Regions from separate parts of the Pseudoalteromonas sp. Isolate3 genome, predicted to be linked through region 2. Evidence: predicted binding sites of a transcription regulator. Region 2 holds the regulator's gene; each other region holds the start of a gene.
The links. The regulator sigma-54, encoded in region 2, starts transcription at its own class of promoters, with help from an activator protein. The targets are predictions, from matches to a motif close to GTTGGCACGNNNNTNGNNT.
Positions count from the first base shown of each region.

Region 1: a site for sigma-54 is predicted at 2,971-2,989, ahead of L1D46_RS17095 (flagellar basal body rod protein FlgF). Genes of this name have one in related genera too.
Region 3: a site for sigma-54 is predicted at 5,333-5,351, ahead of L1D46_RS10610 (CsbD family protein). Genes of this name have one in related genera too.

Region 1 is NZ_JAKEVN010000113.1:2,845-13,493, forward strand. Features, by position in the region: gene flgB (flagellar basal body rod protein FlgB) at 1-330, shown strand, start outside; gene flgC (flagellar basal body rod protein FlgC) at 333-764, shown strand; gene L1D46_RS17085 (flagellar hook assembly protein FlgD) at 778-1,458, shown strand; gene flgE (flagellar hook protein FlgE) at 1,510-2,862, shown strand; gene L1D46_RS17095 (flagellar basal body rod protein FlgF) at 3,024-3,788, shown strand; gene flgG (flagellar basal-body rod protein FlgG) at 3,810-4,598, shown strand; gene flgH (flagellar basal body L-ring protein FlgH) at 4,614-5,297, shown strand; gene L1D46_RS17110 (flagellar basal body P-ring protein FlgI) at 5,310-6,404, shown strand; gene flgJ (flagellar assembly peptidoglycan hydrolase FlgJ) at 6,598-7,566, shown strand; gene flgK (flagellar hook-associated protein FlgK) at 7,580-9,589, shown strand; gene flgL (flagellar hook-associated protein FlgL) at 9,592-10,649, shown strand, end outside.
Region 2 is NZ_JAKEVN010000002.1:39,835-50,483, reverse strand. Features, by position in the region: gene L1D46_RS01050 (YgiQ family radical SAM protein) at 1-964, shown strand, start outside; gene mgtE (magnesium transporter) at 999-2,357, opposite strand; gene L1D46_RS01040 (HPr family phosphocarrier protein) at 2,569-2,841, opposite strand; gene rapZ (RNase adapter RapZ) at 2,857-3,702, opposite strand; gene ptsN (PTS IIA-like nitrogen regulatory protein PtsN) at 3,703-4,155, opposite strand; gene hpf (ribosome hibernation promoting factor) at 4,159-4,446, opposite strand; gene L1D46_RS01020 (RNA polymerase factor sigma-54) at 4,474-5,970, opposite strand; gene lptB (LPS export ABC transporter ATP-binding protein) at 6,088-6,813, opposite strand; gene lptA (lipopolysaccharide transport periplasmic protein LptA) at 6,810-7,331, opposite strand; gene lptC (LPS export ABC transporter periplasmic protein LptC) at 7,321-7,875, opposite strand; gene kdsC (3-deoxy-manno-octulosonate-8-phosphatase KdsC) at 7,872-8,423, opposite strand; gene L1D46_RS00995 (KpsF/GutQ family sugar-phosphate isomerase) at 8,427-9,398, opposite strand; gene L1D46_RS00990 (calcium/sodium antiporter) at 9,402-10,370, opposite strand; gene L1D46_RS00985 (ATP-binding cassette domain-containing protein) at 10,619-10,649, shown strand, end outside.
Region 3 is NZ_JAKEVN010000044.1:9,081-19,729, reverse strand. Features, by position in the region: gene metA (homoserine O-succinyltransferase) at 1-109, shown strand, start outside; gene L1D46_RS10625 (homocysteine S-methyltransferase family protein) at 99-1,166, shown strand; gene metH (methionine synthase) at 1,176-3,806, shown strand; gene L1D46_RS20975 (GGDEF domain-containing protein) at 4,016-5,056, shown strand; gene L1D46_RS10610 (CsbD family protein) at 5,097-5,294, opposite strand; gene L1D46_RS10605 (transporter substrate-binding domain-containing protein) at 5,492-6,259, opposite strand; gene hrpB (ATP-dependent helicase HrpB) at 6,429-8,849, shown strand; gene L1D46_RS10595 (acyltransferase) at 9,000-9,437, shown strand; gene L1D46_RS10590 (alkene reductase) at 9,445-10,542, opposite strand; gene L1D46_RS10585 (LysR substrate-binding domain-containing protein) at 10,641-10,649, opposite strand, start outside.

The DNA of each region.
Region 1 (10,649 bases), on a different contig from region 2:
ACAAATATCGCTAATGCTGATACGCCGGGCTATAAAGCGAAAGACATCGATTTTGCCTCGGCATTAAAAGCGGCAAAAAGCAACCAGCAAGGTGGCAATAGTATGGTAAGAACCGATGCTAAACATATAGCCGGAGGCAGTCGTTTTGTTGGTAATGCCGAAATGTTTCGTACGCCAAATCAAGCAGATACAGGTGATGGTAACTCAGTTGATATACAAGTGGAACGAAACTTGTATGTACAGAACTCATTAGAGTATCAGGCAAGCCTGCAATTTATGAGTAGTAAAATTAAAGGCCTTAAAAAAGCCCTCGGTAGTCAAGGAGCTTAATCATGAGTTTGTATAATGTTTTTGATATTTCAGCAACCGGTATGAGCGCGCAAAATGTCCGCTTAAATACTACTGCCAGTAATATCTCGAATGCGAATTCGATTAGTTCTAGCCAAGATCAGACGTATCGAGCGCGCCATCCTGTTTTTGCTGCAGAGTTGACTAAAGCGTCAGCATCACAAAGCAATCCTCAGGGCTCTTCTGTTGGCGTTAAAGTACTAGGCATTGTAGAGAGTGATAAGCCTCTGCAAATTGAATATAACCCAAACCATCCAAGTGCTGATGAAAATGGTTACATCTATAAGCCTAACGTTAATGTTGTAGAAGAAATGGCAAATATGATTTCTGCCTCTCGCTCTTACCAAACAAATGTGCAAGTTGCTGATGCAGCTAAGCAAATGTTAAGTAAAACACTGTTGCTTGGGCAGCGGTAACCGAGGATAAGTTATGAGTAACGACATCAGCAGTGCGTCATCCACGTATTTAGATAATTTACGTTGGCAAGACAATCAAAATAAAACAGAAGAGAAAGATGATACTTTAACGCAAGAAGACTTCTTCTCACTTTTAACACAACAGTTGTCGTTTCAAGACCCAAGCAAGCCAGCTGATAATGATCAAATGATTGCGCAGATGACGAACTTCACTATGGCTGAGGGTATTTCAAACTTAAATGAGAAGTTTGAATCACTGACTGCTTCAATGACATCAAATTCTGCGTTACAGGCTTCTACCCTTGTTGGTAAGCAAGCATTACTTGAGTCTGACACGATTGATTTTGATGGTGAAAATCTCGCTAAAGGGTCGGTAGTTGCAGAAACTGCCGTTGAGTCTCTAACGTTAAGAATAACAGATTCATCGGGCCAGTTAGTGCGCACGATTGAATTAGGTTCGCAGTCAGCGGGTGCACTTCGTTTTGAATGGGATGGTAAAGATAACGATGGCAATGTACTACCAGAAGGTGAGTATGACATTAGTGCTGAAGGCTTTGTAAATGGAGACTACAGCAGTATGCCAATGGCGACCTTTAAGAATATTGAAAGTGTCAATATTAATGGCGCCAGCGGCATTATCGTAAATACAAAAGAGGGTGCGGTTAGGCTAACTGATATAGCTGAAATCGCATAAGTAAAAAAGGTTTGGGTTAGCTTAGGCTAAGAGATAGGTTAGAGGTGAGTTATGAGCTTCAATATTGCATTAACAGGCTTAGCAGCCGCGCAAAAAGATTTAGACGTTACAGCAAATAATATTGCTAACGTCAATACCACGGGCTTTAAGGAGTCTCGTGCAGAGTTCGCTGATGTGTACGCATCATCAGTATTTAGTTCTGGTAAAACAAAAAATGGTGACGGTGTAAGAACAACAATGGTGGCACAGCAATTCCACCAAGGTTCATTATCTTTCACTAATAACTCACTGGACTTAGCAATTACTGGTGAAGGTTACTTTGCCATGGCAAATGACCTAGGTGCACAAGATTTTACATATACTCGTGCTGGTGCGTTCAAACTTAATAAAGACAACTTTATTGTGGATGCTAGCGGAAACTACTTACAAGGTTTCCCTGTTGATGAAGCAACGGGTGATACAACTTCTGTTAGTTTAAGCACATCTTCTGCGCTACAAATTCCTGATGCATCAGGTTCTCCACGCGCTACGACCAATGTTTATTCGTCGTTTAACTTAGATTCTCGTGCATTAACGCCAGCAGTTACACCATTTGACCCAGAGACAAGTGCGTCGTACAACAGTTCAACATCAACCACGGTGTATGATTCTTTAGGTGAGCCACACATTTTACAGTTCTTCTTTGTTAAAACTGACGCAGCAGTGACTGGTAATGATAATGAATGGCAAGTGTTTGCAACACTTGATGAAAAGCCGTTTGCTGCTAATGGTACTGAGCAAACTGCGTCGCCATATACACCTATTTCAACTTTTCAGTTTGACTCAAGTGGTTTACCACAAAGCACAGATGGGACTGCAAATACGGATGCTACGTTTAATCCATTAACAATACCTTCAGGCGGTATATCTGGTTTACTGTCTAATGGTGCGAGTTTCCCTGATGATGTAAACATTAACTGGCGCGATGAAGCTGGTACAACGAATAAAATACCGACTCAATATGCAAGTAACTTTGAAGTGAAAGCGCTTGAGCAAGATGGTGCGACTGTTGGTCGTCTATCAGGTATCGATATTGGTACCGATGGTAAAATTGTTGCTTCATACAGTAATGGTGATACTTCTTTCCTTGGCCAAGTTGCGATGGTACGTTTTTCGAACTCACAAGGCTTGCAACAAGTAGGTAATACTGCTTGGAAGAAGAGTTTAACATCAGGTGAGCCGATTGCTGGCGAACCAGGTTCAGGTACTTTAGGTTCAATTAACTCATCTGCGCTTGAGCAGTCGAATGTTAACTTAACTAGTGAACTTGTTGATTTGATCAGTGCGCAGCGTAACTTCCAGGCAAATTCACGTGCGCTTGAGGTTAACTCAACACTACAACAAAATATCCTACAGATCCGTTAATTTTAGCGGCTCTAAGCTAAATCCGACACGAAGGCTGCTCCCTCTATTGGCAGCCTTTTTTCATTTTACCGACCTCATTTTTCTTTCCTATTTTAGCGTCAATTTTACTTTGGCACTTTTATTGCATTTCTTAGTTATCGTATTTTTAGTGAGTCAATGTTATGGACAAAATGGTCTACATTGCCATGTCGGGTGCAAAGCAAAGTTTGCGAGGTCTTGAACTCAAGGCCAACAATCTTGCTAATGCTAACACCACTGGCTTTAAAGCTGATTTTGCACAAGCTCGCTCTATGCAAGCCTTCGGTGAAGGTTTGCCATCTAGGGTGTTTGCAATGCAAGAACGCCCTGGATCTAATATGGAATCGGGTGGCTTTGTTGAAACTGGCCGCGAGCTTGATATCGCGATGAGTGACCGTGGTTGGTTGAGTGTACAAGATGCATCAGGCAATGAGGCGTACACAAAAACTGGCACATTAAACATTACTCCAGATGGCGCGTTGATCACTAGCCACGGCCGTCAAGTAATTGGCGAAGGTGGTCCAATTATTTTGCCGTTACCTATCGAGAAAGTTGAGTTTAGTGAAGATGGCGCTATTCAGGTTCGCCCACAAGGTGCGCCTGCTAACTTTTTAGAAGTAGTTGATCGGCTGAAAGTGATTGAGGCTGATAACACTCAGCTTGAAAAAGGTAATGACGGATTATTCCGACCAAAAGAAGATATGTTGGTAAATGATCTATGTGGTTTTTGTGATATTTCACCGAACGTGAAAGTACTGTCGGGAACGCTTGAGATGTCGAATGTAAACCCAGTGCATGAAATGGTCGACATGATCAGCAATCAACGCCAATTTGAATTACAAGTTAAATTGATGAAAACAGCCGAAGAGCTCGATGAGCGTCAAGATCAGCTGTTACGCATTGTTTAAGATGACTGAGAGGGTAGAGTTATGAATCCTGCATTATGGATCAGTAAAACCGGGCTTGACGCCCAGCAAACCGATATTTCGGTGATCTCAAATAATCTCGCGAATGCCAGCACGGTCGGTTACAAAAAAAGCCGCGCCGTATTTGAAGATTTACTATATCAAAACATTAACCAACCAGGTGGTCGTTCGTCACAAGACACTGAAATGCCATCGGGCTTAATGCTAGGTGCCGGTGCCAAAGTGGTTGCTAACCAAAAGAACTTTTCACAAGGTAACATGCTTACCACAGAAAATTCATTGGATTGGATGATTTCAGGTCCTGGTTTTTTTGAAGTGCAATTACCTGATGGCAATATTGCCTATTCACGTAATGGTCAATTCACGACTGACGAAGATGGTCGAATTGTGACATCGGGAGCGGGTTTTCCCTTGCAGCCTGAAATGAATGTTCCAGATGATGCACAATCAATCACTGTTTCGCAAGACGGTGAAGTGTCAGTTCGTATCGCAGGGCAACCAGACAATGTGGTAATTGGTCAGCTAACTATTAGTGATTTTATTAATCCATCGGGTCTTGAGCCCATGGGGCAAAACTTATACACAGAAACCGCTGTTAGTGGTGCGCCTGTGCAAGGTAACCCAGGTATCGATGGTTTAGGCAGTGTGGTTCAAGGTTCTCTTGAAACGTCTAACGTGAATGTGACAGAAGAGCTCGTTAACTTGATTGAAACACAACGAATTTATGAAATGAATTCAAAAGTGATTTCAGCGGTTGATGAAATGCTTAGTTACATTAATCAGCAGCTTTAATGGGTAGGAGGCAGCATGCGTAATATTATCTTAGTCACATCGGCAGCATTAATGCTGGGTGGTTGTATGACAACGCAAAATCATCATGTGGTTCAGGATGACCCTTACTATGCGCCTATGTACCCGGAGCCTACAACAGAGCCTATGGTACCAACGGGGTCGTTGTTTGATAGTTATTCATCAAATGACTTGTACTCAGATAAAAAGGCTCTACGCGCTGGCGATATCATCACTGTTAAATTGCAAGAGTCTACTCAAGCGACCAAAGCAGCTAAAACCGAAACAGATAAAGAAACGGATGCGAGTTTAGATCCAGTAATTGGTCTGGGAGGTAATCCAGTTAACATTGGTGGTGATAGTATTCAATTTGGTATTGGCTCGGGGGCATCGTTTAAAGGTGACTCAAAGTCTAATCAATCAAACAGCTTATTTGGTGATATTTCTGTCAACGTGATGCGTGTTTTACCCAATGGAAACTTAGTTATTCGCGGTGAAAAATGGCTTACGTTGAACACTGGCGAAGAGTTTATTCGCCTTGAAGGCTTAGTTCGTCCAGAAGATGTTTCAGCTAGTAATACAGTAACATCAAACCGAATTGCCAATGCGCGAATTCAATATTCAGGTAAAGGGCAAATTCAAGAAACACAAAGCGCAGGTTGGCTGTCTCGTTTCTTTAGTAGTTCGCTTTTCCCATTTTAGAGGAACAAAGTCATGAATGGGTTTAAATACATCATCGCTCTTTGCTTAATTAGCCTGCAGTTTTCTGCACAGGCTGAGCGAGTCAAAGATGTATCTATGGTTGAAGGTGTTCGTGCAAACCAATTAGTCGGTTATGGTTTGGTTGTAGGTTTGCCAGGCACAGGTGAACAAAGCAGATTTACTCAACAGAGCTTTAAAGCCATGTTAAATGGCTTTGGTATTACTTTACCAGATAGCTTAAAACCTAAAATTAAAAATGTTGCAGCCGTTGCTGTTCATGCAGAGCTACCGGCATTCAGAAAACCAGGGCAAACCATAGATATTACGGTTTCGTCTATCGGGAGTGCAGGTAGTTTACGCGGTGGTACCTTATTACAAACCTTTTTGAAAGGGGTTGATGGTAATACGTACGCGATTGCACAAGGCAGTTTAGTTGTTGGTGGTCTAGGTGCTGAAGGAGCTGATGGTAGCCGGGTCATTATTAACACGCCAACGGTAGGTCGTATTCCAAACGGTGCCATTGTAGAGCGTGCTATTAAGAGCCCGTTTATGCAAGGTGACTACATTACCTTTAATTTAAACCGCCCTGATTTCACAACGGCAAAACGCTTAGAGCAAACAATTAATGATTTAGTTGGCCCTGATAGCGCGCAGGCAATCGATGCAGCCTCAGTTCGTGTATTGGCACCGCGTGATGCATCTCAACGTGTTGCGTATTTGTCTACTCTTGAAAACTTAGAGTTTAAGCCGGCAGACACCGCTGCAAAAATTATTGTTAACTCGCGCACTGGTACAATTGTGATTGGTAAAAATGTGAAGCTGCAGCCTGCGGCTATTACGCACGGTGGTTTGACGGTCACTATTGCTGAGCTGCAAAATGTGTCACAACCAAATGCCTTAAGTGAAGGTGAAACCGCTGTCACAAATCAAAGCATTATTGATGTTAATGAAGATGACTCACGTGCTTTTGTATTTAACCCTGGTGTTAATCTTGATGATCTCGTTCGAGCCATCAATGAGGTTGGGGCCGCACCGGGTGATTTAATGGCGATTCTAGAAGCTTTAAAAGAAGCGGGGGCGATAAACGGGCAACTGGTTATCATTTAAATTAAAGCGCGCTTTCGAGCGCGTTTTTGTTTCAAGTAGTTATTAAATCATTCAGCTCACAGATATCAGTCAAATCTTTGTTCTGAAGTCACTCCATTCCTATATCAGTTATTAGCTATTCATTTATATAGTTTTTTGTTGGCGCAATTTTTGCATTTTATTTTTCATTATTAACTATTGTGTCAAAAAGCTGATGGATACTAATCATCTCGACAAGCAAAACTTTTTTGATTTAGGTAACTTAGACTCATTACGTCAAAGTGCTTTGAAAAGTGATGCCTCTAGCGATGCGTCAAAAGAGGCGCTGAAAAAAGCGGCGGCACAATTCGAATCTATCTTCACTCAAATGCTTCTTAAAAGTATGCGTAAAGCAAATGAAGCGTTTGAAGATAAAGACAGCCCATTTAATTCAAGCGGCGTTAAGTTTTTTGAAGAGATGCATGATCAACAAATGTCGGTTGAGCTTTCATCTAATGGCTCGCTCGGCCTAGCTGACTTGATAGTGCAGCAGCTTTCGCCTGACGGTAAGAAGTTTACTCCTGGTTCTGTGCTTAGAACTACTGCTGACTTTGATAGTGATAAACGGGCAAGCGGTGTGGTTGATAGCAAAACTGATGTTAAGGCTGAACCGCAAGCTGTCGCAGATACAACAGCAAACGAGCAAACAGAAAACCGCTTTGAAGATGTGGAGTCTTTTATTAGCTCTGTTTGGGAGCACGCAAAAAATGCTGCACAGAAGATTGGTTTAAATCCTGCTGTGATGGTTGCTCAAGCAGCCCTTGAAACAGGTTGGGGTAAACACATTATCAGTAAAGCCGATGGCACAAGTAGTAACAACTTATTCAATATTAAATCGGATACGAGCTGGCAAGGTGATAAAGCGAGCAAAGTCACGCTTGAGTTTGAACAAGGCGTGCCAGTTAAAAAGCAAGCAAGTTTCCGTTCTTATCAATCGATTAAAGACAGTGTTAACGACTTTGTGGATTTCTTAAATGAAAACCCACGTTATCAAGAAGCACTCAATAATACTGCAGAGCCTGCAGCCTTTTTAGATTCGTTACAAAAAGCAGGTTATGCAACTGATCCAAATTATGCCGATAAAATTAAGCAGGTATTGAAGCGTGTTGAGCTTCAAAGTGTCGCTGCTTCATTGGTACGTTAAGGAGTAGACCCTGATGTCATTTAGCTTATATGACATAGCAAATGCCGGTGTAAGAGCTAATTCTGAGCTTTTACAAACCACCAGTAAAAACATAGCCAACGTTAATACCGAGGGCTATGTGCGTGAGCGTACAGAGTTCACAACCATGATCGACAACCAAGTGGGTCGTGGTGAAACGTATCGCTTACTGAATGAATTTGCGCAGAAGCAATTAAATAGAGATACCTCTAATAAAACATTCTTTGATCAATTTGTGACTGAAGCAAGCCGTGTAGATAGCTTGTTTTCTGAAGAGTCAAACAGCTTATCAACGAGTGTCAATTCGTTTTTTAACAATGTACAAGAAAGCTTAAATCAACCGTCATCAACAGTAGCTCGTTCACTGGTAATGACTGATGCACAAAACTTAATTGATCAAATGGACAGATTATCGAGCATTGTGGTTGACCAAAAAGCAGTGGTAAATGAGCAACTAGAGATTTTTTCTGAAGAAGCAAATAACCTGATCCAAAATATCAGTGATTTGAATACTAAGATTGCGTCGGTTCATGGTACTGATCGTGAGTCAGTATCAAGTGGTTTATACAATGAACGCGATAAAGCGATTCGTGACTTATCTGAGCTGATTGATATTGAAACCCTTGATGGTAATAACGGCGAAAAGCAAGTGTATTTAGGCTCAGGCCAAGCTCTTGTCATGCAAAGTGGTACATTTAACTTGTTTTCATTCAGTGGCGATCCTGATCCGAACTTTAAAGAGCTGAAACTTGATGTAAACGGTGGCAAAGCTGTGCCGCTTGAAGTTGATGTAAGTAAGTTGAAAGGCAAAATAGGTGGATTATTGGCATTTCGTGACGACATTTTAGTGCCAGCGCAAAACCAGCTAGGTCAAATGGGGTTAGCGTTAGCTGATGCCTTTAACCAACAAAATAGCTTAGGTATGGACGCTAATGGTGAAATTGGTGGTGATATTTTTGCTATTCCAACGGTTGATGCGTTTGGTTATCAAGCCAATACGGGCACATCAACAATGACGGCAACTCTTGAGCCAGGTAAAGGCAGCGAATTGCCAGCAAGTGATTTTATCGTTACTTATACCAGTGCCACGACTGTTGAAATTCAGGCAATAGATAATAAAGGCGAACCAATTGGCACCGCGTCAACAGCGAATGTGACAGCAGGTGTGATTGACTCATCAACCATCACTGGCGGAGAGTCATTTGGTTTACAACTCAATGTATCGGGTGCTGCCAATACCGGTGACCAATTTATGGTTAAGTTGAACTCTCAGGCTTCTACGAGCCTAGAGCTTGCAACGGAACGCCCTGAAGACTTAGCATTAGCATCACCTATTCGAACTGCGAACGATATTAATAACACCAGTGACGCAAGTATTTCTGCTGGTACAGTCTCAGATATTGATAACTCAACGGGTATTACCGTAGGCCCACCACCTAGTTTGGCGAATGGCGATATCACGTTAGTGAAAACGGCGAATGCTAACGAATATCAAATCACAGATGGCAACGGCACATCAACGTTTACTATTACACCACCTGCTGAGAATATTCTTGCTCAAGCGGGAGCACCTTATGATGCTTATGGCTTCGATTTTAATATCGAAGGCTCTCCAGCTACAGGAGACACTTTCACACTTGAGTTTAACACTGGTGGTTTTGATGATAACCGTAATGGTTTGCTATTGGCTGATTTACAAAATGGTGAACTAGTTCGTCAAAATGTTGAAGCAAGTAGTACTGCTGATAATCATAAAACCTTTAATCAAGCATATTCTGGAATTGTTACTGATATTGGTGTTGTGACTAGTCAAGCTCAAACCAATGGCGCAGCCTTTACAGCATTGGCTGATCAGTCGGAAGCCTGGTATGAATCGCTATCAGGTGTAAACCTTGATGAAGAGGCGGCAAACTTACTGCGTTTTCAACAATCGTATGCGGCATCTGCACAGGTACTTTCAACAGCACGTACTATTTTTGACACCTTATTAAGTGCGGCGAGGTAATTATGCGTATTTCAAATAACATGATGTATAAGAATAACCTTAACTCTATTCTTAACTCACAGCAAAATGTAAACAAAGCACAAGAGCAGGTTAATACCCAAAAGCGTGTATTGACTGCTGCTGACGATCCTTCAGCAACGGCTCGCGCTTTACTTTATAACGATCGCATTCAGGGTAATGAACAGTTCTCAAAAAATATCACAATGTTGAATAGCCGCCTGACGACAGAAGAAAGTGTGCTGCAAAATATTAAAGGTGCACTTGAGTCTGCTTATACTTTATCTATTCAAGCAGGTAATGGTGCCTATAGTGATATCGACCGTGAAGGTATTGCTGAAGAAGTTAAGGCACTACAAAGCACCGTTCTTGATTTAATGAATGCAAAAACCGAAGACGGTAAGTTTATCTTTTCGGGCTATCAAGATAATACTCCATCCTATAGCTACAATAGTACGTCTGGTCGCTATGAATATGGTGGCGATCAGGGGCAACACAAAATCAAAGTGGCTGAAGGTGTAGAAATCAAATCGAGTGACAATGGTTTTGATACGTTCGAAAAAGTTGATGCGCGCCTAAATGTGGCCTCAAACGACGGCACTGTGTCTGGCGGTATCACAAGCTCAAAAATTTATGTTACTGAGCAAGCTGATTTTGATAAGTTTCATCAGGCAAATTACAACGCTGATCCTGCCGCAGCCGCAAATGCCAATACACTAAGCTTTATTACTACCACAGGCACACCTAATACATTTGTTGTGCAGCAAGCGGGTGTAACGATTGACAGTGGCAGCTTTGAAGACGGCAAAATTGTATATCAAGGTATGGAAATTTCTGTTTCGCCTGTTGCTAATGGCCAAATCGATGTTGACCTTGAATCACCGCAAAAAGAGAATGCGTTAAATACTTTGGATGACCTGGTAGCAGGACTAACCAATCCTAATTTAACTCAGGAAGAGTTTGATCAAGTTTTAGCGGATGCCATTGTACAACTCGATAATGCCAAAAATCAGGTTTCACTTGTACAGGCAGGTTTGGGTGGGCGTTTAAATACAGCCAAGAA
Region 2 (10,649 bases):
AAGCCGTTCAGAGCAATCAATTATTGATGAAATTGAACAAATTCGTGACAAGGTACCGGGCTTTACTGGGGTTATTTCTGACTTAGGTGGACCGACTGCGAATATGTATAAGTTGCGCTGTAAGAGTAAAAAAGCAGAGAGTACTTGCCGTCGTTTATCATGCGTTTATCCTGATATTTGTAAGCATATGGACACGGATCACACGCCAACCATTGAGCTTTATAAAAAAGCCCGAGATGTGAAGGGTGTGAAGAAAATCTTAATTGCTTCAGGCGTACGCTATGACTTAGCAGTTGAAGATCCACGCTATGTAAAAGAGCTGGTTACCCATCACGTAGGCGGGTATTTAAAAATTGCCCCTGAGCATACCGAAGATGGCCCATTATCTAAGATGATGAAGCCGGGTATGGGTGCTTATGATAAGTTTAAAGAGCTATTTGATAAATACTCAAAAGAAGCAGGTAAAAAGCAGTATCTGATCCCGTACTTTATTTCTGCTCACCCAGGAACTAAAGACGAAGACATGGTTAATATGGCGCTTTGGTTAAAGAGTAATGACTTTAAGCTTGATCAAGTACAAAACTTTTATCCGTCGCCAATGGCCAACGCAACGACGATTTATCATACTGAGATGAACTCGTTACGCAATATTAAAAATAACACTGAGCAAGTGCCTGTACCAAAAGGCGCCCGCCAGCGTCGTTTACACAAAGCGATTTTACGTTACCATGATCCTGCTGGTTGGCCGATGATCCGTGAAGCGCTAAGAAAAATGGGCAAAGCGAATCTAATCGGTAAGGGGCCAAACTGTTTGGTACCGGAAGAAGGTCGCAACGAGAAAGCAGCTAAAGGGAAGGGTGGTAAAGGCCGCGCGGCACTGACGCGTCATACCGGTTTTAGCCAGTTTAAAAAGGCCAATACTAAACCAAGAGTTGGTAAAAATAAGCAGCGTGCAAGTAAATAGAAATAAATACGGCCCTTAAAGGGCCGTTTTCAGATTAGATTAATAACCACGTTGCAGTACCTAAGAAGGCAAAGATACCGACAATATCGGTAACGGTTGTTAGTACCACACTGCCAGCGAGGGCAGGGTCAATTTTCATTTTCTTGAGAATTAATGGAATGCTTGCACCCGCAATACCTGCAGCAACCAGGTTCATAAACATTGCAAAGGCTAATACTGCACCGAGCTTAAAGTCCCATTGCCATAGGGCAACAACACCGGCAATTAATATCGACCAAATAACGCCATTCAGTGCGCCAATCGCTAATTCCTTGAGTAATAAGAAGCGTTGGTTAGTTTGATTAATATGGCCAACGGCTATACCACGAATAACCAGTGTTAAAGTTTGACTGCCTGCAACGCCACCCATTGAAGGTACGATACCATTGAGTACTGCCAAAATAGGCAAAATTGCTAAGGTATTTTCAAAAAAGCTTGCCACAATTGCCGCTAGCAATGCGGTTAATAAGTTAACTCCAAGCCAAATAGAGCGACGTTGCGAACTTTTTAGCACTGGCGCAAAGGTATCTTCTTCGTCATCAAGACCAGCGAGGCTTAGCATGCTATGTTCAGCATCTTCGCGGATTACGTCAACGATATCATCGATGGTAATACGACCTAGCAAGTGTGCGTTGTCATCAACAACCGGGGCTGAAATCCAGTTATGACGTTCGAAAAGTTGTGCTACATCACTTTCATCCATTGAAATAAGTATAGACTCACAATCTTCATCCATTAAATCGCGAACAATTTTATCAGATGGGCTTGTCAGCAGTGTAGTTAACGAAAGTGCTCCTAGGAAGCAGTTATGCTTATCAACAACGTATAAGTCATCAGTGCCTTCTGGTAGCTCACCTCGTAGGCGTAAATAGCGTAGCACTACATCTAAAGTAACATCTGGGCGAATTGTTACCGTATCGCTGTTCATCAAGGCACCGGCAGAGCGCTCTTGATAAGAAAGTGCCTGAGTAGCCCTTTCTCTATCTTGCGAGTCCATTGCACTAACTACGTCTTGATATACGGTATCAGGAAGGCTACGTAAAACCTCACCTAAGTCATCGTCGTCCATGTCCTCGGTGGCGGCAGCAATGTGCTCAGGTTCCATCTGCGCAATAATACCAAGACGTACATCTTCAGACAGTTCTTCTAGAACATCACCACGCACATCTGGATCAACCAGCTGCCAAAGCATACGACGAATTTTATGGGGAGAAGACTCAAGTAAAAGGGCTGTATCACAAGGCGCCGTTTTGGCTAACATACCGCGCACTTGAACAAATTGACCACTATTGAGTGACTTGGTCACTTGTTTGAGTTGTTGTAGTGGGTAATCTTGTTCAAAGGCTTCTGGCATTGGCGTCCTTACAACTGAAAAAAGTTTATATAGGCTGAGCAAATACAGCATAGTTGCTTTGTGGTGTATTTGCAGAGATATCGTCGCACTGTGATAAATTTATTAAGAGTTTTGCAACTTAGAAAAGCGAGCGATATAAAAGTAGGATATTTAAAAGGAATTTCAAATATCCTAATTAAGTTTACCGTAAATCTTGAAGGCTTAGCAAATGCTATTCTTGCTCGTGAAAGCGCTGTGCGATTAATTCACCGATTGCAGTTAATGCTGCATCAGCATCAGGGCCTTCACAAACGACTCTAACTTCTTTACCTTGACTGCTTTCAAGTAGCATTAACGCCAATACGCTGTCACCTTCAGCTTCTTTATCGTCTTGATAAAGCGTAATTTTAGCATCAAATTGTACTGCTAATTGGGCTAAAACAGTGGCTGCGCGAGCATGTAAGCCGAGTTTGTTTTGAATTAAAAAGGTATCTTCAGCGCGCATTATAATAGTGCCTAATTAAATGTCTTGTTCACGGTGGCGAATTTTTACATTGTCATGGCTTTTAGCAAAACTCTCACCAATTGTTTGCGCTAAGTAAACAGAGCGATGTTGGCCACCAGTACAACCAATGGCAATGGTAAGGTAACTTCGGTTGTTACGCTCTAAGTGTGGTAGCCATGTTTGTACAAATGTTTGAATTTGCCATGTGAACTTTTGCACTATGCTGTGGCTAGCTAAGTAATCTTTTACTGGTTGATCTAGACCCGTTAGCGGCTTTAAATCAGGTTCCCAGTGTGGGTTAGGTAAAAAACGTGCATCAAATACGTAATCAGCTTCTTTTGGAATACCGTGTTTAAAGCCGAAAGACATAAAAGTGATAATCAGTTTTTTATCCTTTTTACCCAAAATCTTTTCGCGAATTGATTCTGCTAACTGATGAACACTGAGATCTGTGGTATCAATCATAAAATCAGCACGAGTGATCAACACATCGAGTAAGACTTTTTCTTGTTTAATAGCCAGATCAAGTGGCAAAGAATCAATGGATAATGGGTGTAAACGACGAGTCTCTGAAAAGCGTTTTATCAGGGTTTGGTCATCACTGTCTAAGTAAAAAAGTGTTGGATTTGCGAAACCTGGCAGGTACTCAAGAATATCATTAAATTCTTGCTGCTCTTTTGGAAGGTTACGCACATCAATACTGACCGCTATTTTATCGTAGTTATCTGATACGCTACGCACGAGCGAAGGCAGTAAATTGACTGGAATATTATCAACGCAATAATAACCTAAGTCTTCAAGTACTCGTAAAGCGACCGATTTACCTGAGCCTGAGCGACCGCTGATAATGATTAATTCCATTTATGCCTCTGCTGATATAACCTGAAACAGTTGCTGATCGGTAGTAGCGCTACGCAGCTGTTTACAAAACTCTTTATCTTTAAGTCTATCAGCAATTGTTGATAAGGTCTTTAGATGAAGCTGAGAGTCACCATCTGGTACGATGAGTGCTACGAAAATGTCAACAGGGCGATTATCAATTGCATCAAAATTGATTGGGGATTCACTCACTATGACAAACGCCTGAGGTTCATCGGCGCCACTCATTCGGCCATGTGGAATAGCAATACCTCGGCCAATACCGGTGCTACCTAGCTTCTCTCGGTTGAGTAAAGCATTTAGGATATCTTGTTGAGATAAATGAGGAAGCTGCTGGTGAGCCAGTTCGCTGATATATTCAAGAATTCTTTTTTTGCTATTAAAAAGGACCGCAGCTTTGCTGCAGTCCTGATTAGTAAGTGAACTTAGTTTCATAATTTAATGTCGAGCTAATTTCTCTTTGTGTTTAATGACTTGGCGATCAAGCTTATCGATCAACGAGTCAATGGCTGCGTACATATCTTGATGTTCTGTAGAAGCGAACAATTCGCCTCCGTTTACATGTAAAGTTGCTTCTGCTTTTTGGCTTAATTTTTCTACATCTAGAATGACATGAACATTATTAATATGGTCAAAATGCCTTTCTAGTTTCGCAAACTTGGTGTTTACATAGTCTCTTAATGAATCAGTGATTTCTACATGACGACCAGTTAAATTTAGTTGCATAAGCATTTTTCCTTCTATGTAAAACGTCTAAATCAAACTCTTACGCTGATTAGACGGAGGTATTGCTAGAGACTCACGATATTTTGCAATTGTACGTCTAGCTACTTTAATTCCTTGCTCAGCCAATATATCTGCAATTTTGCTATCACTCAATGGTTTAGCCGAGTTTTCTGCAGCGACTAACTTCTTGATTAAAGCGCGTATTGCTGTTGAAGAACACTCACCACCATTTTCAGTGCTGACATGGCTTGAGAAGAAATATTTCAACTCAAAAATACCCCTAGGGGTATGCATATATTTTTGCGTTGTTACTCGTGAAATCGTCGATTCATGCATTTCGACCATTTCAGCAACATCATTTAGCACCATCGGCTTCATTGCTTCTGGGCCATGCTCAAAGAAAGCTTGTTGTTGTTGAACGATACAGTTGGTCACTTTTAATAGTGTATCGTTACGGCTTTCTAAGCTCTTAATAAACCACTTTGCTTCTTGTAAGTGAGAGCGAATAAATTGGCTGTCGCTACTTGATTTAACAGAGCGAGACATAGCCGCATATTGGCTGTTCACTCTAATCTTTGGCATACTATCTGGGTTTAACTCAACCACCCAGCGACCTTTTACTTTTTTCACTGATACATCAGGTATGACGTACTCAGACTCTTCGCGTACTATGCTATCCGCAGGCTTAGGGTTTAAGCTGTGAATTAGCGTCATTACTTCTTTAAGCTCATTTTCTTTAAGCTTAGTCTTTTTCATCAAAGTTCGATAGTCGCGACTCGCTAATAATTCGATATGCTCAGATAAAACCATTTTAGTTTCAGCTAAATATGGCGTGTTTGCATCGAATTGGCGAAGTTGAATACACAGGCATTCCTGTAAACTACGCGCCCCAATACCGACAGGATCAAACAATTGAATTCTCTTTAGGACCGCTTCGACTTCATCAAGTTCGATTTCTTCTTCATCACTATTTTGATTAAAGCTCTCGACGATATCTTCACAGCTTACCGTTAAAATACCAGAGTCATCGATAGCCTCAACAATTGCCACAGCAATCGCTTCATCAGTCGGACTAAAGGGAGTTAGCTGTAATTGCCACATAAGGTATTCGTGAAGGGTTTCGGTCGATGCACCTTGATAAATAGATTCATCTTCTGGCATTGGCCCTGATGATGTTGATGGAGCGGCACTCATGTACTCATCCCATGTAACATCCATAGCTAAATCGTCACTTACAGTGTCTTTATTTAGAGCATCACTGCTTTCTTGTTCATATTCGCTAGGTGCTTCGTCTGCAGAAGCGCTGACTTGCACATCGTCAGATTCAGCTTTTTGCTCATTTTTGCCGATGCTTTCTTCGTTGTAATCCGCTTCTTCCACTTCAAGTAAAGGGTTACTATCTAGCGCCTCTTGAATTTCTTGTTGGAGATCCAATGTACTGAGCTGCAACAAACGTATAGCTTGTTGCAGTTGTGGAGTCATTGTAAGTTGCTGGCCCATGCGCAGCTGTAATGATTGCCTCATGTATCCCTAACAATCCTTTTTTTAAGTTATCGATAACTGTGCAAAGACAGTTAAGTTATTATCGATTTATTGTCATTGTTATAAGTCTAGCAGATGCTCTAGTCGGTGGCGTAATGGTTACAGCCTAAATTGCTCGCCTAGATAAACATCGCGTACAGTTTGGTCAGCTAATACGTGCTCAGGTGTGCCTGATGCAATTAGCTCCCCATGAGAAACAATGTAGGCTTTTTCACAAACATCAAGGGTTTCTCGAACATTATGGTCAGTAATTAGTACACCAATACCACGATTTTTTAGGTGCTCAATAATTTTCTTTATATCTAACACTGAAATTGGATCAACACCAGCAAAAGGCTCATCTAAAAGGATAAATTTAGGATTAGCGGCTAATGCGCGAGCAATTTCAACGCGGCGACGTTCACCACCAGATAGAGCCATACCTTGACTATCACGGATGTGTTGGATGCTAAATTCATCTAATAAGCTATTTAGAGTTTCTTCCCGCGTGGTTTTATTTAGATCTTTACGAGTCTCTAAAATAGCCATCAAGTTTTGGTAAACTGTTAACTTTCGAAAAATCGAAGATTCTTGCGGTAGATAACCAATACCCAACCTCGCACGGCTGTGCATTGGCAAAAGGGTAATATCGTTATCATCGATGCTAATTTTACCTTTGTCGCTCGGAACTAGGCCTACAATCATGTAAAAAGTCGTGGTTTTACCAGCACCATTTGGGCCAAGCAAGCCAACAATACTGCCTGCTTCAACTTCCAGACCGACATTTTTAACCACTTGGCGGCCTTTGTAGCTCTTAGCTAAAAGCTCTGCTTTTAATGTGCTCATGGTTGGCCTTTATTGTCTTTTTTATTTTCAACAGGTACTAAAATAGTGTGTACACGATCTGATGAGTTTTCGTCTTTTTCAGCACTGATAAGCTGCTGAGCCATATCATAGGTAATGCTTTTCGCTGTTACTTTTTGACCAGCTTGGGTAACTTCAGCTTCACCGTTTAAGGTTAAGAAGCGTTTCGCAACATCATAACGAACTTCTTCAGCACTGGCGCTCATTACGGAACCATCCGTTTGTTTTTCTTCGAAGTAAGCTGGTTTGCCTGTTGCAATAATTAGCTCTACTGTACCTTCGGTATCACCGCCGTGTGCTTCAAGACGTTCTGCTGTAATACGACGATTACCATGCACGATCTCTACGTTACCTTCAAATATGCCAACGCCATCTTTTAGTTTACCAACTTGGCGATCTGAGCTAATGCTAATTTGTGCGCCAGTTTGCTCGGCAGCGGTGCCGGAAAACGCAATCAATAAGCTTGGGATCAGGAGTAATTTCTTCAGTTTATTGGTCATAGTATATGGTTCGTGTATGGTTAGTTAACTCAACAATTTCGGTTTTTAAATCGGCTTTTAAGCCTTTACCGGTAATCTTTAAATTCGGTCCCGTTAGTGTTACAGGTTGCTTTGAAAACATGGTCATTTTATTAATGTCGACATTAATGTTTTCTGCTTTTATATCTTCGATCATACCGTTATGGGTTAAGTTTTTAGCAACTACATCCCCTTCAAAAATCAGCTGATCATTTTCGTATAAAGTGGCTTCTTTGGCTTTTACTTGCCAAACCTGCTGGTCGCCATAAATAGTAAATACAGGTTGCTCAAAAAAGGTAAACCCTAATTGTTGATACAACTCCATTTTAGCCGCAGCTACTTTATGACTGATTTTTCCTTGCTCGTCATAAGCAGTTTGCTTTAACGCCACCGCAGTGTAATCAGGCGTTGCAATGATCTCGTCTTCACTAGTTATTGTGTCTGCTGATTGATTAAAGTACGGATACCACAACCACACCATGCAACAAACAAAAACAACACTCAGTAAAATACGGGCTATATTCATGCGCTGGTTCCATCGCTAGTTAACGGCTTACCGTTTTCTAACATCAGTAAATCAGTTAATTCACGCACGGCTCCAAAGCCACCTGGTAATAATGTGGTGTAATGAGCCAGCTTTTTAATTAGTGGGTGTGCGTCGTTAACAGCAACAGCAAACCCTACTTTTTCCATTACTGGTAAGTCTGGACCATCATCACCAATATAGGCAATTTGCTCATCAGTTAGCCCCAGTTTATCCTTTAACTCTTGATAAGCAATTAGCTTATCTTCTTGTCCCTGATAAATGTGCTGAACTGTTAGGCTAGTCATTCGCTGCTGAACTATTTGTGAATGGCGGCCAGTAATGACTGCCACTTCAAAACCACTATTTATGAGCGCTTTAATACCAAAGCCATCTTTTGTATTGAATGCTTTAAGTTCTTCGCCATCATTGCCTAAATAAATTCGGCCATCAGAAAAAACACCATCAATATCGCAGATTAGCAATTTTACTTTTTGTGCGCGCTGACTCACATCAGGGCTAAGAGGCTGGTAAAGCTCGGCGAATGTCATTGCTTAAAGAACTCCTGCTTTTAATAGGTCTTGCATATTAAGGGCACCAATAGGCGTATTACTATGATCTACCACAATTAAACCATTGATACGTTTACGTTCCATAATGTTCAATGCCTCAGCTGCAAGCATGTCAGGGCGCGCAGTAGTACATGAACGAGTCATCACTTGACTAATAGCAGTACTATGGATATCAATGCGCTGCTCTAAAATACGGCGTAAATCACCATCGGTGAATAATCCGGCTAACTTTTTGTCTGCACCTATTACCGCAGTCATACCAAGGCCCTTGGCTGACATTTCAATTAACGCATCTTTAATGCTTTGCGTTTCGTTAACGATTGGGGTGGCATCGCCTGCGTGCATAACATCATCTAATGTTAGTAATAAACGTTTACCTAGACTGCCACCAGGATGCGAAAGTGCAAAATCGTCAGCTGTAAAACCACGCGTTTCAAGTAACGCAACGGCTATTGCATCGCCCATAACTAATGTTGCTGTTGTACTAGCAGTTGGTGCTAGGCCTAACGGGCATGCTTCTTTACTTACTTTAATGCAAACATGGACATCAGATAGCTTTGCCATGGTTGAATCTGGATTGCCTGTTAGTGAAATCATCTTTGCGCCAATGCGCTTAATAACAGGAATTATGCTTAGTACTTCGCTGGTCTCACCAGAATTAGAAATACACATCACTACATCATCATGAGTGATCATGCCTAAATCACCGTGGCTTGCTTCACCAGGGTGAACAAAAAATGCGGGTGTACCAGTACTTGCAAGGGTCGCCGCAATTTTATTACCAACGTGGCCTGACTTGCCCATACCGATAACAATGATACGGCCTGTACACTGGAACATTAATTGACAAGCCTTATCGAAATCTTGATTTATATATTGCTCAATTTCTTGTAAGGCTTGTGCTTCAATTTCGAGTACGCGCTTACCTTGCGCGATAAAGCTTTGTTGTGTCATTGATTATCCTATTTGGCTAAAAATATAGCCCTGATATGCAATAAATGCGACTAACAAGAAGCCACCTTCTACTCTATTGATACGACGAGCACCTTTAAAGTTCAATGACATGGCCATCAATACAACGGTTGCTGCAATCATAATAAGTGCATCGCGGTTTGCCGCAGAAGGGTCAATAATTGAAGGGTTGATAATGCCCGCAAGTGGTAATACAGCGAGTAAATTGAAGATATTTGAGCCAACGATATTACCCAGTGCTAAATCGTCTTCGTTTTTTAGAACCCCGGCAATACAGGCTGCTAGCTCAGGTAAGCTGGTACCAATGGCAATGATGGTTAAGCCAATAACGAGATCAGATAAACCAAAATATTTTGCAATATCAACCGCCGACCCAACTAAAAAATGCGAGCTAATAGGTAATAAAATCATGCCGATGACTAACCAAAATACGGCTGATTTTGTGCTCACGTCGTTCGGGACATCTTCACATGCTTCACTGACAAAAGGATCATCTTGGTTTTTCGCGCGCAGTGAGACGATCACTAAGCCACCAATGAATACAGCAAAGGCAACCATCAATGCAATGCCCTCAGTGAATGAAAAATAGTTATCTGAAAACACATACCAAGCTGCTACAGAGATTAACAGTACGAGTGGCATTTCGCGTTTAAGCGTCAAAGATGATACTGAAAGAGGACGCAATAAAGCAGTAACACCAAGTACAAGTAAGATATTGGTGATGTTAGAACCAACCGCATTACCTACTGCAGTATCTGTTTTATCAGCTAGAGCTGCTGATGCTGATACCATCATTTCAGGCGCAGATGAGCCCATAGCTACTACGGTTAAACCAATGATTAGGGTGGGGATCCCCATGTTTTTTGCGAGTGCAGCCGCCCCATAAACAAACCGATCGGCACTCCAAACGAGTGCAGCAAAACCAATAATTAAAATGACAAAAGAAGTCACCATTGTGATACGCCAACATTACTTATACAGATGACTGCAAATAGTAACAAAAGCGAAACTGAAAGTATAAGTAAAAGAATGAGCTGGCAAGCATAAAGCGTGCTGGGCGAGGAATCTAAATTTCAGGTGTGATTAAGTTCTTTGCAGCTAGCTTTAGAATTTATTGATAGGAAATATTACAAAATTTTACGATTTGTTTTTTCCATATTGACTAAAAAACCCTTAAAATGGCAAAACTAGTGAAAAAAGTTATGGAGAGCGACTTGTCGCAATCAATAGTAG
Region 3 (10,649 bases), on a different contig from region 2:
TGCCTTTTTATTGTTTTCGAATTGGTTAAACTATTATGTGTACCAAACTACACCGTATGATATTAACTTAGTTAGCCAAGATGTAAGGACTAACAACTATGCCGAGTAATGCAGTGAATAAACGCGAACAATTAACCGAGGCGCTAAAACAGCGAATTTTAATCCTCGATGGCGCGATGGGCACCATGATCCAAGAACATAAATTAGAAGAACAGGATTATCGCGGTGAGCGCTTTAAAGACTGGCATGTACTTATTAAAGGCAATAACGACTTATTAAGCCTGACTCAGCCAAAAATCATTGCTGATATTCACCGTGCTTACTTAGAAGCCGGTGCCGATATCATCGAAACCAATACTTTTAATGCCACGACTATTTCGATGGAAGATTACGACATGGCTAGCCTTAGCCGCGAAATCAACCTAGAGTCAGCTAAGCTTGCACGCGGCGTATGTGATGAGTTTGAAACAAAAGATCCAAGCAAGCCTCGTTATGTTGCAGGCGTACTTGGACCAACATCAAAAACCTGTTCTATTTCGCCAGATGTAAACGATCCAGGTTATCGAAATATCAACTTTGATAAGCTGGTGGCCGCGTATGTTGAGTCAACACTTGCACTTATGGAAGGCGGTGCAGACCTCATTTTGATTGAAACTATCTTTGATACGCTTAATGCAAAAGCTGCTTCGTTCGCTGTGGAAGAAGCATTCGAACAGGCTGGTCGTAGTTTACCTGTGATGATCTCAGGCACCATTACCGATGCCTCAGGCCGTACTTTATCAGGCCAAACAACAGAAGCATTTTATAACTCAATTCGCCATATTAAGCCGCTATCAATCGGCCTTAACTGCGCCCTTGGCCCTGACTTACTGCGCCAGTATGTTGAAGAGTTATCCCGTGTTTGTGAAACCTTTACCTCGGTGCATCCAAATGCAGGTTTACCGAACGAGTTTGGCGAATATGATTTAGAAGCCCCTGAAATGGCAAAAGAAATTATTGATTGGGGCAAGTCTGGCTTTATCAACATTGTAGGTGGTTGTTGCGGCACCACACCGGCTCATATAAAGGCGTTTGCGAAAGGCCTTGAAGGTGTTAAACCTCGCCAATTACCTGAGCTTGAAGTGCGTATGCGCTTATCGGGCCTTGAAGCGTGTAACTTAAACTAGGAAACCGACATGACTGACCAAATTGCTGTATTTACTAACGTCGGTGAGCGTACCAATGTAACAGGCTCGGCTAAGTTTAAACGCTTAATCATGGAAGAAGATTACGAGACTGCCCTCGATGTTGCCCGTGAACAAGTAGAAAATGGTGCGCAAGTGATTGATATCAATATGGATGAAGCCATGTTGGATTCGAAAGCTGCGATGGTAAAGTTTTTAAATTTAATTGCATCAGAGCCTGATATCTCAAAAGTACCTATCATGGTCGACTCATCGAAATGGGACGTTATTGAAGCAGGCTTAAAATGTATTCAAGGTAAAGCCATTGTTAATTCAATTTCACTTAAAGAAGGTGAAGAACCGTTCATACGGCAAGCCAAAATAATAAAACGTTTTGGTGCCGCTGCGGTTGTTATGGCGTTTGATGAAGCCGGTCAAGCTGAAACCGCTGATCGTAAGTTCGAGATTTGTCAGCGTAGCTACAAAATACTTGTTGATGATATTGGCTTCCCGCCAGAAGATATTATTTTTGATCCAAATATTTTTGCTGTAGCAACGGGCATTGAAGAGCACGATAATTACGCTGTTGAATTTATTGAAGGTACGCGTCGAATCAAGCAAGGCTTACCGCATTGTAAAGTGTCGGGCGGTGTATCGAATGTGTCGTTTTCGTTCCGTGGTAACAACCCGGTACGCGAAGCTATCCACTCAGTGTTTTTATACCATGCGATTAAAGCGGGTATGGATATGGGTATTGTAAATGCTGGCCAATTAGCGGTTTACGACGATATCCCCGAAGAGCTGCGTAAAGCAGTGGAAGATGTGATCCTCAATACCGACCCCGGTGCAGGTGAGCGACTTGTTGAACTTGCACCAAAATACTCAGGTATGGCCCAAGCAGAAAAAGTTGAAGATTTAGAATGGCGTACATGGCCTGTTGAAAAGCGCCTTGAACACGCGCTAGTAAAAGGCATTACTGAGTATATCGACGAAGATACTGAAGAGTGCCGTAAGAGCAAAGCTAAGCCAATTGAAGTTATCGAAGGCCCGCTTATGGATGGCATGAACGTAGTAGGTGACTTATTCGGTGCGGGTAAAATGTTCTTACCTCAGGTTGTTAAATCTGCCCGTGTGATGAAGCGTGCCGTTGCCTATCTTGACCCTTTCATTGAAGCTGAAAAAGAAGAAGGCGCAACGAACGGTAAAGTGGTTATGGCAACCGTTAAGGGCGACGTGCACGATATTGGTAAGAATATCGTAGGCGTAGTACTGCAATGTAATAACTACGAGGTCATTGATCTTGGTGTGATGGTGCCGGCAGAGAAAATTTTGCAAACTGCTATTGACGAGAAAGCCGATATTATTGGTTTATCAGGGCTTATTACCCCTTCGCTTGATGAAATGGTGCATGTTGCTAAAGAAATGACTCGCCGTGGTTTTGAATTACCGCTACTGATTGGTGGTGCAACAACCTCTAAAGCGCATACCGCGGTTAAAATTGAGCCGCAGTATGATAAAGGTGTGGTTTACGTAAATAATGCTAGCCGTGCTGTGGGTGTGGTCTCTAATTTATTGTCTAAAGAATTAAAGCCAGCTTTTTTAGAGAAAACTAAAACTGAGTATGAAAAAGTACGTGAGCAACAAGCACGTAAAAAGCCACGTTCAAAACCAGTTACTTTGCAGCGAGCTCGCGACAACGCAGCTAAACTTGATTGGGACAACTACACGCCACCAGTGCCGAAAAGGTTGGGTGTAACTGAGTTTAAAGATGTTTCGATTGCTACTTTAAGACAGTACATCGACTGGACACCTTATTTCATGACTTGGTCAATTGCTGGCAAATACCCACGTATTCTTGAAGATGAAATTGTCGGTGAACAAGCAAAAAGCTTATTTGCTGATGCCAATGCAATGCTTGATGAGCTTGAGCAAACAGGTGCGCTACAGCCACTAGGTGTAATTGGTTTATTCCCAGCAAACCGAGTAGGGGATGACATTGAGATTTATACCGATGAGTCACGTACAACGCTTTTAACTACATCGTGTCATTTGCGTCAGCAAACGGAAAAAACCGACTTTGCTAACTACTGCTTAGCTGATTATATTGCGCCAAAAGGCACCCCCGATTACTTCGGGGCCTTTGCGGTAACTGGTGGTCTTGAAGAAGATGACCTTGCCGATGCCTTCGATGCTAAGCAAGATGATTACAATAAGATCATGGTTAAAGCAGTTGCAGACCGTTTAGCAGAAGCCTTTGCTGAGTATTTGCATGAGCAAGTGCGTAAAGAGTATTGGGGCTATGCGGTAGATGAGAATCTATCGAATGACGAACTTATCCGTGAAAACTACCAAGGTATTCGCCCAGCGCCAGGTTACCCTGCCTGTCCTGAGCATACAGAGAAGAAGAAAATTTGGCAGTTACTCGATACCGAGCAGCGTATTGGTATGAAGCTAACCAGTTCATACGCAATGTGGCCGGGAGCTGCTGTATCTGGCTGGTATTTTTCTCATCCTGAAGCTAAGTACTATGCTGTGGCGCAAATTCAAAAGGATCAGGTTGAAGATTATGCCAAGCGGACCAACATGACACTTGCAGAAGCTGAGCGTTGGTTGTCGCCTAATTTAGGCTATGAACCTGAATAGTAGTTAGTTATTAGCTTTAAATTTTAAATGAAACGAGCCAAATCTGGCTCGTTTTTTTACTGCTATATTGCCATTATTTTGTGCCCATTTTTTGATCATACTTTTTTATCTTTAATGCATTTTCATAGCTTAATTATTGGTAATTTCCTTCTAATTTAAATATTTGTGTTAAAGTTATTGAGGTTGAGCAAGGAGTCTAAGGTGGAATTGTGATTGATACTGTGAATGCAAGCGAGAGAGATAAAGCGCGATTCTTACGCGTATTTGCATTTATTGGTGCAGTGACCTCTTTGTTGATGTCGGTCACAAGTTATCAAGATGGCTACATCGCGTTAAGTTATTTATTAATTGTTGGCGTTGTAATTTTTGCTTTGCCTTTTTTAATAAAGGGGCGTGATCAATTTATCTCAGTACTCATGCTATACGCACTTTATGCAATGATGTGCTTCTTAACTGTCTCGGGTGGCAGCAATGGCACAGGGCCGTTATGGCTATTTATTGTATCTCCCGTGACCTTTTTTATTCGTGGCTTAAAGCGCGGTGCCTTTGATCTTATATTACTCGCCATTATTATCTCGGTGCTTTTCTACTTTACCGATCAATTAGGTTATTACAGTTATCCGAGCTACTACTTTCCTACACGGGTCATGCTGTGTTTCTCGATTTTATGTATTTTGGCCGGCTTCTACGAATATTACCGTAATAAATACAGTTTGCAGTTAATGGAGCAACTTAAGCTTAATCAAAAGCTTGCTCGCACAGACGCGATGACAGAACTCGCTAATCGTCGCTATGCAACAGAATGTTTGCAAGATGAGCGCTTTGGTGAAGGGTCAGTGTTTTTACTGATGGATGTTGATAACTTTAAACAAATCAACGACACCTACGGACATCAAGTGGGCGATGAGGTGCTGATATTTTTTGCTGATGTATTTAAAAAAGTGTGCGCAGAAGGAGATGTTATTTCCCGTTGGGGCGGCGAAGAGTTTTTAATTGTGATCCCGACAGGCTATGAACTTAGGGCCAGAAAAGTAGCTGAAAAAATCCATAAAAAACTCGCTGAAAAGCCATTTAAGAGTGGCCAGCATCGTTTTCATGTCACCTTAAGTATTGGCTTGTACGTGCGCGTTGCTGGTGAGAGCATGGATCATTGTTTAAACATTGCCGACAAACGGCTATACCGCGCTAAATCACAAGGTAAAAATCAAACGGTCGCTGAAGTAGATTTAGCAAAGCATGAGCCAGCTTAAAATATAAAGCCGCAATAAGCGGCTTTATTGATTGCTCAAATTAATGGCCTTTTTCAAAGTCGCTGACTTCACGCTCAGCTTCTTCTTTCGATTTACCGTATTTTTGCTGAAGCTTACCAACCAGCTCTTTACGGCTACCTTCAATTTTATCTAAATCATCATTGGTAAGGTCACCCCATTTACGTTGTGCTTTACCTTTAAGCTCTTTCCAATTGCCTTCTAAACGATCGCTGTTCATCATAATCTCCTTACTTTGTTAAACATTCACTTTAATTAAAGCAATCGCTGTACCATATGTTTTATTTGGTTAACTTGTTGATTAGTAGTTGTTTTGTTTTTTATGATAGTAAGGAGGGAGGATAGAAAGTTGCAATTACTACGTAGTTTTTAAAGAAAGTCTGTAAAATTTTCTGTTCCGGTAGTGCTTTATGCTGCTCAGTGACTTTTAGATGTATAGCGATTTATTATACGTATATATTCTTCAGTTGATTTGAGCTTACGTAAGCTCTCGTTAAATAGGTCTCTTAAGGCTTCGTCACGAAATAAAAAGCCGTTCGAATTCTTGCCAAATAATGCAAATCGTTGCACTGGTTCAGAGACATCAATTTCCCCCTTGATGTTAATTAATGCTCGGTAATAGTCAAAAATTTTACCGTCCATCTGGATCACCTCATAGCGCTTTCGATACAAAAGTTGTACTTGTGCTAATTGATCATAAGTTTCTGCGTATTGTGGATTTTCTCTGGCCATTACTTGATATTCTGGCGAGAGTAATTCTTTAGCACCTTGCCATGAAAGAACACTAAAGTGTTTTAATTGGCCAATAGAATTAAGCTGAAGGTTTTGTTTGGTTAGGCTAAAAGCAAAGTTCTCATAGCTGTAAGCAATATCTGAAAAGTAGCCGCTCATTCTATGAGTCTCGATAACTTTTTCATTTATATCATAAACAACATCAACTAAGTTTTCATTGTATAAAGTGATCCGTCTTGCATAGGGGGCGTAGACGAATTGTATTTGATAACCATGTGCACCGAGTGTCGCGCGAAGCAAGTCCGGAATAATGCCGGAGTTGTCTTCAACCATTACCCAAGGCGGCATGGTATTTCCAAGTGCTACCGTAATTTTTTGCTGACTAAACGCATTTTGAAACGGCAAAACCAAAAGTAGCAAGGTGATTAAAATGTGAAAGTAAATCCTGAACAAGTTAATTCCTTATCCTGATTTTTGTTTGGTTGCTTAATCAAGAATAAGCCTAAACAGGCAGAATGCAATGTTTTCACTTGTAAAGCTCGATACAGAAAATAAGCCTCTATTCATCGCAACTTTTGATTTTTTGATACAATGCGCGAAAAGAAAGTAAGAGATACCTAACGTGCTGCCAGTTCAAGATATTTATCAATCCCTGTTAACCATATTACAGAGTAACCCTATGGCCTTATTGCAAGCGCCACCGGGAGCAGGTAAATCAACATGGCTGCCTCTTACCTTGATGCGCGAAGGGCACTTTAAACGCATTGTAATGTTAGAGCCAAGACGACTCGCCGCTCGCAATATTGCTCAGTACTTGGCAAGTCAGCAAAATGAAAAAGTCGGCGGAAGTGTCGGCTTACGTATTCGTGGCGAATCAAAAGTAAGCGCTGCAACAAAGCTCGAAATAGTCACCGAAGGCATGCTGACGCGTATGTTACAAAATGACCCAGAGCTAAGTGATGTTGATTTACTTATATTTGATGAATTTCACGAGCGCTCAATTGCTGCTGATACAGCTTTGGCATTTGCCCTCGAAACACAGGCGGCACTTCGCGATGATTTAAAAATCTTACTGATGTCGGCAACCTTAGACGGCGATCGTTACAGTGACTTTTTTAGCTGCCCTATTATCTCATCTCAAGGGCGAAGCTACCCCATTGATGAAGTGTATATTCCACTTAAAGACGAAAGCCGCTGGCTTGATGATATACCCGCCGTGATAAAACAGGCGCTTAGTGAGCAAACGGGTAGTGCTTTAGTATTCTTACCAGGACAGCGTGAAATCATACGCGTTCAGCAATCTCTAAACGATTTAGCTGATAGTGTCGAAGTATTTAGCTTGTATGGTGAGCAAAATAAAAACGAGCAACAAGCTGCTATAGCGCCAGCTAAAAATGGCAAACGCAAAGTGGTATTAACCACCAATGTGGCTGAAACCAGTTTGACCATTGAAGGAATACGCATTGTGGTTGATAGCGGCAAACGCCGTGCTGCTAATTTCAATTTAAAAACCGGTGTCACTGAACTTGTTACTCAAAGTATCTCTCGTTCTTCAGCTATACAGCGCGGTGGTCGTGCTGGACGTATTGAGCCGGGGGTTGTGTATCGATTAGGCTCTAAGCAAACCTTTGAGCGCCGTAACAGCCATGATGCGCCAGAAATTCTTACCAGTGATATTAGTCAGTTGTTATTAGAGACAAAACAGTGGGGGGCATCACTTGCTGAGCTAAGCTTACTCGACCCACCAAGTAGCCAGCAAATTAAGCAGGCAACGGCACTTTTGAAAATGCTCGAAGCTATTGATGAAAATGAAAAGCTGACCTCGCTTGGCAGCCAAATGCTGAGCTATGGAGCCGATATTCGCCTCTCGCACATGCTTATTAAAGCAAAGCAACTAGAGCAGCGCATGCCTGGTATTTATATATTAGCGGGGTATTTAACTGCACTGCTTGAAAGCCGCATTAGTATGCCTGCTGATCTTAATTTGGCATTACATAGTCAGCACAGCAAACCGCACCCAGTATTTAAGCAGCAATTAACTTATTGGCTATCACGCTTGCAGCTCAAGCCGGTTGATGAGCTTAAAACAGAGTATTTAGCGGTGCTGGTGGCGCTTGCTTTTCCTGACCGGCTAGCAAAAAAGCGCGGTAATGGTTATTTACTTGCCAATGGTGCGGGCGCAGACTTAAGTGAGGAGTTTTGGCATAACGATGATTATATTGCCATTGCTCACATGGGCGGTCATAAGGGAAACCGTGTTTTCGCTGCTGTTGCCTTTATGCCAAGTGAGCTTGAAGATGAGCTTTCGCATTTATTTACTGAGCAAACTCGCTGCGAATACGATGAGAAAGCAGGGCGCTTTATCCATCAAGATGAGCTCAAGCTCGGTGCTATAACCATAGCGAGTCAGCCAAGTAAACAGCCCCTAGATAAGAGCGAGCGCACTAAAGCGTGGTTAAACTTATTTAGTAAGCAGGGCTTTTCGTTATTTAATGAACAGCCCGACAGTGAGCAGTTACTGATTCGAATGAGCTTAGCAAGTAAGCTATTACCCGAATCATTCCCACTTTTTAATCGTGATGAATTAATCGTTGATAACCAATGGCTTGCACCTTATTTTGATGATATTAAAAACCTTGAGCAGTTAAAAAAGTTTAACTACAGCGAAGCGATTAAAAGCTGTTTTGATTGGCAGCAGCAAAGCTTATTAAATGAATTACTGCCCTTACGATTAATCGTGCCAAGTGGTTCAAATGTAAAAGTGACTTATCAGCTTGATGGCCCTGCAAAGCTAAGTGTTCGTATGCAAGAAGTGTATGGCATGACCAGTACGCCTTTACTTGCGCAAGGTAAGTTGCCGTTATTAATGGAGTTATTATCGCCAGCTCGGCGACCGCTGCAGCTAACCCAAGACTTAGCTAACTTTTGGCAAACAAGTTACCGCGACGTGCAAAAAGAAATGAAAGGGCGTTACCCAAAACATTTTTGGCCAGACAACCCTGCCATCAGTCAAGCGACCAACAAAGTGAAAAGTAAAATGTGACTGTAATGAAGTGAGCGCTTAGCTCAGCTTTATTGCCTACCTTAGAGCTGTTCACTTCATAAACCGTTACAATTTCTAGCCTTGTTTTGGTTTCTCTTTTACTGGTTGTTTAGTAGTCTGAATTAGTCATTAGTAAAAAAGAGAAAGTCGGTGTCTGCTGCTATAACCCTTACTCAATACGTTAAAAAACGCACAGGTGTGCCCATTGGCCATAAAGATTCGCTGCGCAATATGCTGACACGTTCGCTAGGGGCGAGTTCGTTTTATCTATTTTGGCGATATTGGAACCCGGTGTGGAGCTATTATTTGTCTCGTTATGTGATGAAGCCTTGCAATGACATTATGCCGGTTTGGTGTGCCGTTGTGGTGACCTTTTCCGTAAGCGGAGCGCTGCACGATTTAGCAGTGAGTTTAGTGAAGTTAAAGCCAATATTCTTTTTTACTCCTTGGTTTACTGTGATGGGCGCTTTGGTATTGCTAAGCAAGTACAGCCAACTTCAGTTTAGCTCTGCTCCTTGGTGGTTAAGAGCGCTCGCCAACATCAGCTTTATTGTGCTGGGCTATTGGTTGACGAGCTTACTTTTTTAGCGTGTTATTACGTTGCTAAAGGGTAGTCGGTGTAGCCTTTAGCACCGCCTCCAAATAAGGTATCTGGATCATGCTGAGCAAGCTCAATACCTTGTTCAATACGAGCTGGCAGATCTGGGTTGGCAACAAACGGACGACCAAAGCCAATTAAATCAGCCCAACCTGCGGCTAATGCTTGCTCTGCTTTATCGCCAGTGTACTTGCCTGCATAAATCATTAATCCGGCATAGTTTTCACGTAGTGCTTGCTTAAAGCTTTGCTCCATTAGTGGCGCGTCATCCCAATCAGCTTCGGCAATGTGCAAGTAAGCAACGTTTAGGTCATTGAGTACTTTTGCTGCGCCAATATAGGTTTCAAAGGGGTTATCATCAACCGTACCATTGAGTGTTGTGAGTGGTGCAAGGCGCACGCCTACACGCTCAGCGCCAATTTCATCACAAACCGCTTGTGTCACTTGTTGTAAAAAACGTAAGCGGTTTTCTAAACTGCCGCCGTATTCATCAGTGCGTTGGTTCGACTCTGAATCAATAAATTGATTAATTAAATAACCATTAGCAGCATGTAGTTCAATACCATCAAACCCTGCATCAACTGCATTACGGGCAGCTTGGCGGTATTCGTTTATAACCTGTTTGATGTCGTCATGGCTCATTGCGAGTGGCAGTGATGTGGCAACAAAGTCGGGTTTGTCATCTTCATCAATAAAAACTTTTACGTCCTTGGCTGCAATGGCTGCAATGGCTGATGGCGCAATGGGTTGCTCGCCACCCGTGTTACTTGGGTGAGACACTCGGCCAACATGCCAAAGCTGAGCGAACATAATGCCACCAGCTTGATGAACTTTGTCGGTTACTTTCTTCCAACCGACAATTTGCTCGGGAGTATAAATACCCGGCGTCCAAGCATAGCCCTTACCTAGCGCTGATATTTGTGTACCTTCGCTAATGATTAAGCCTGCGCTGGCACGTTGGGCATAGTAGTCGGCCATTAACTCATTGGCGATATCACCCGGTTGTGATGAGCGAGAGCGAGTCATTGGTGGCATAACAATGCGGTTTTTTAATGTATGACCGGCAAGTTGTACGGTTTCGAATAATTTGTTCATTACGGCTCCTTAAAAGCGAATATGCTTTCAGCATAACGAAAGTTATTTATGAAATTAATGCCAGTAATCACAAAACACTTTTGCTAAAAATGAAAAAACTATAGCGT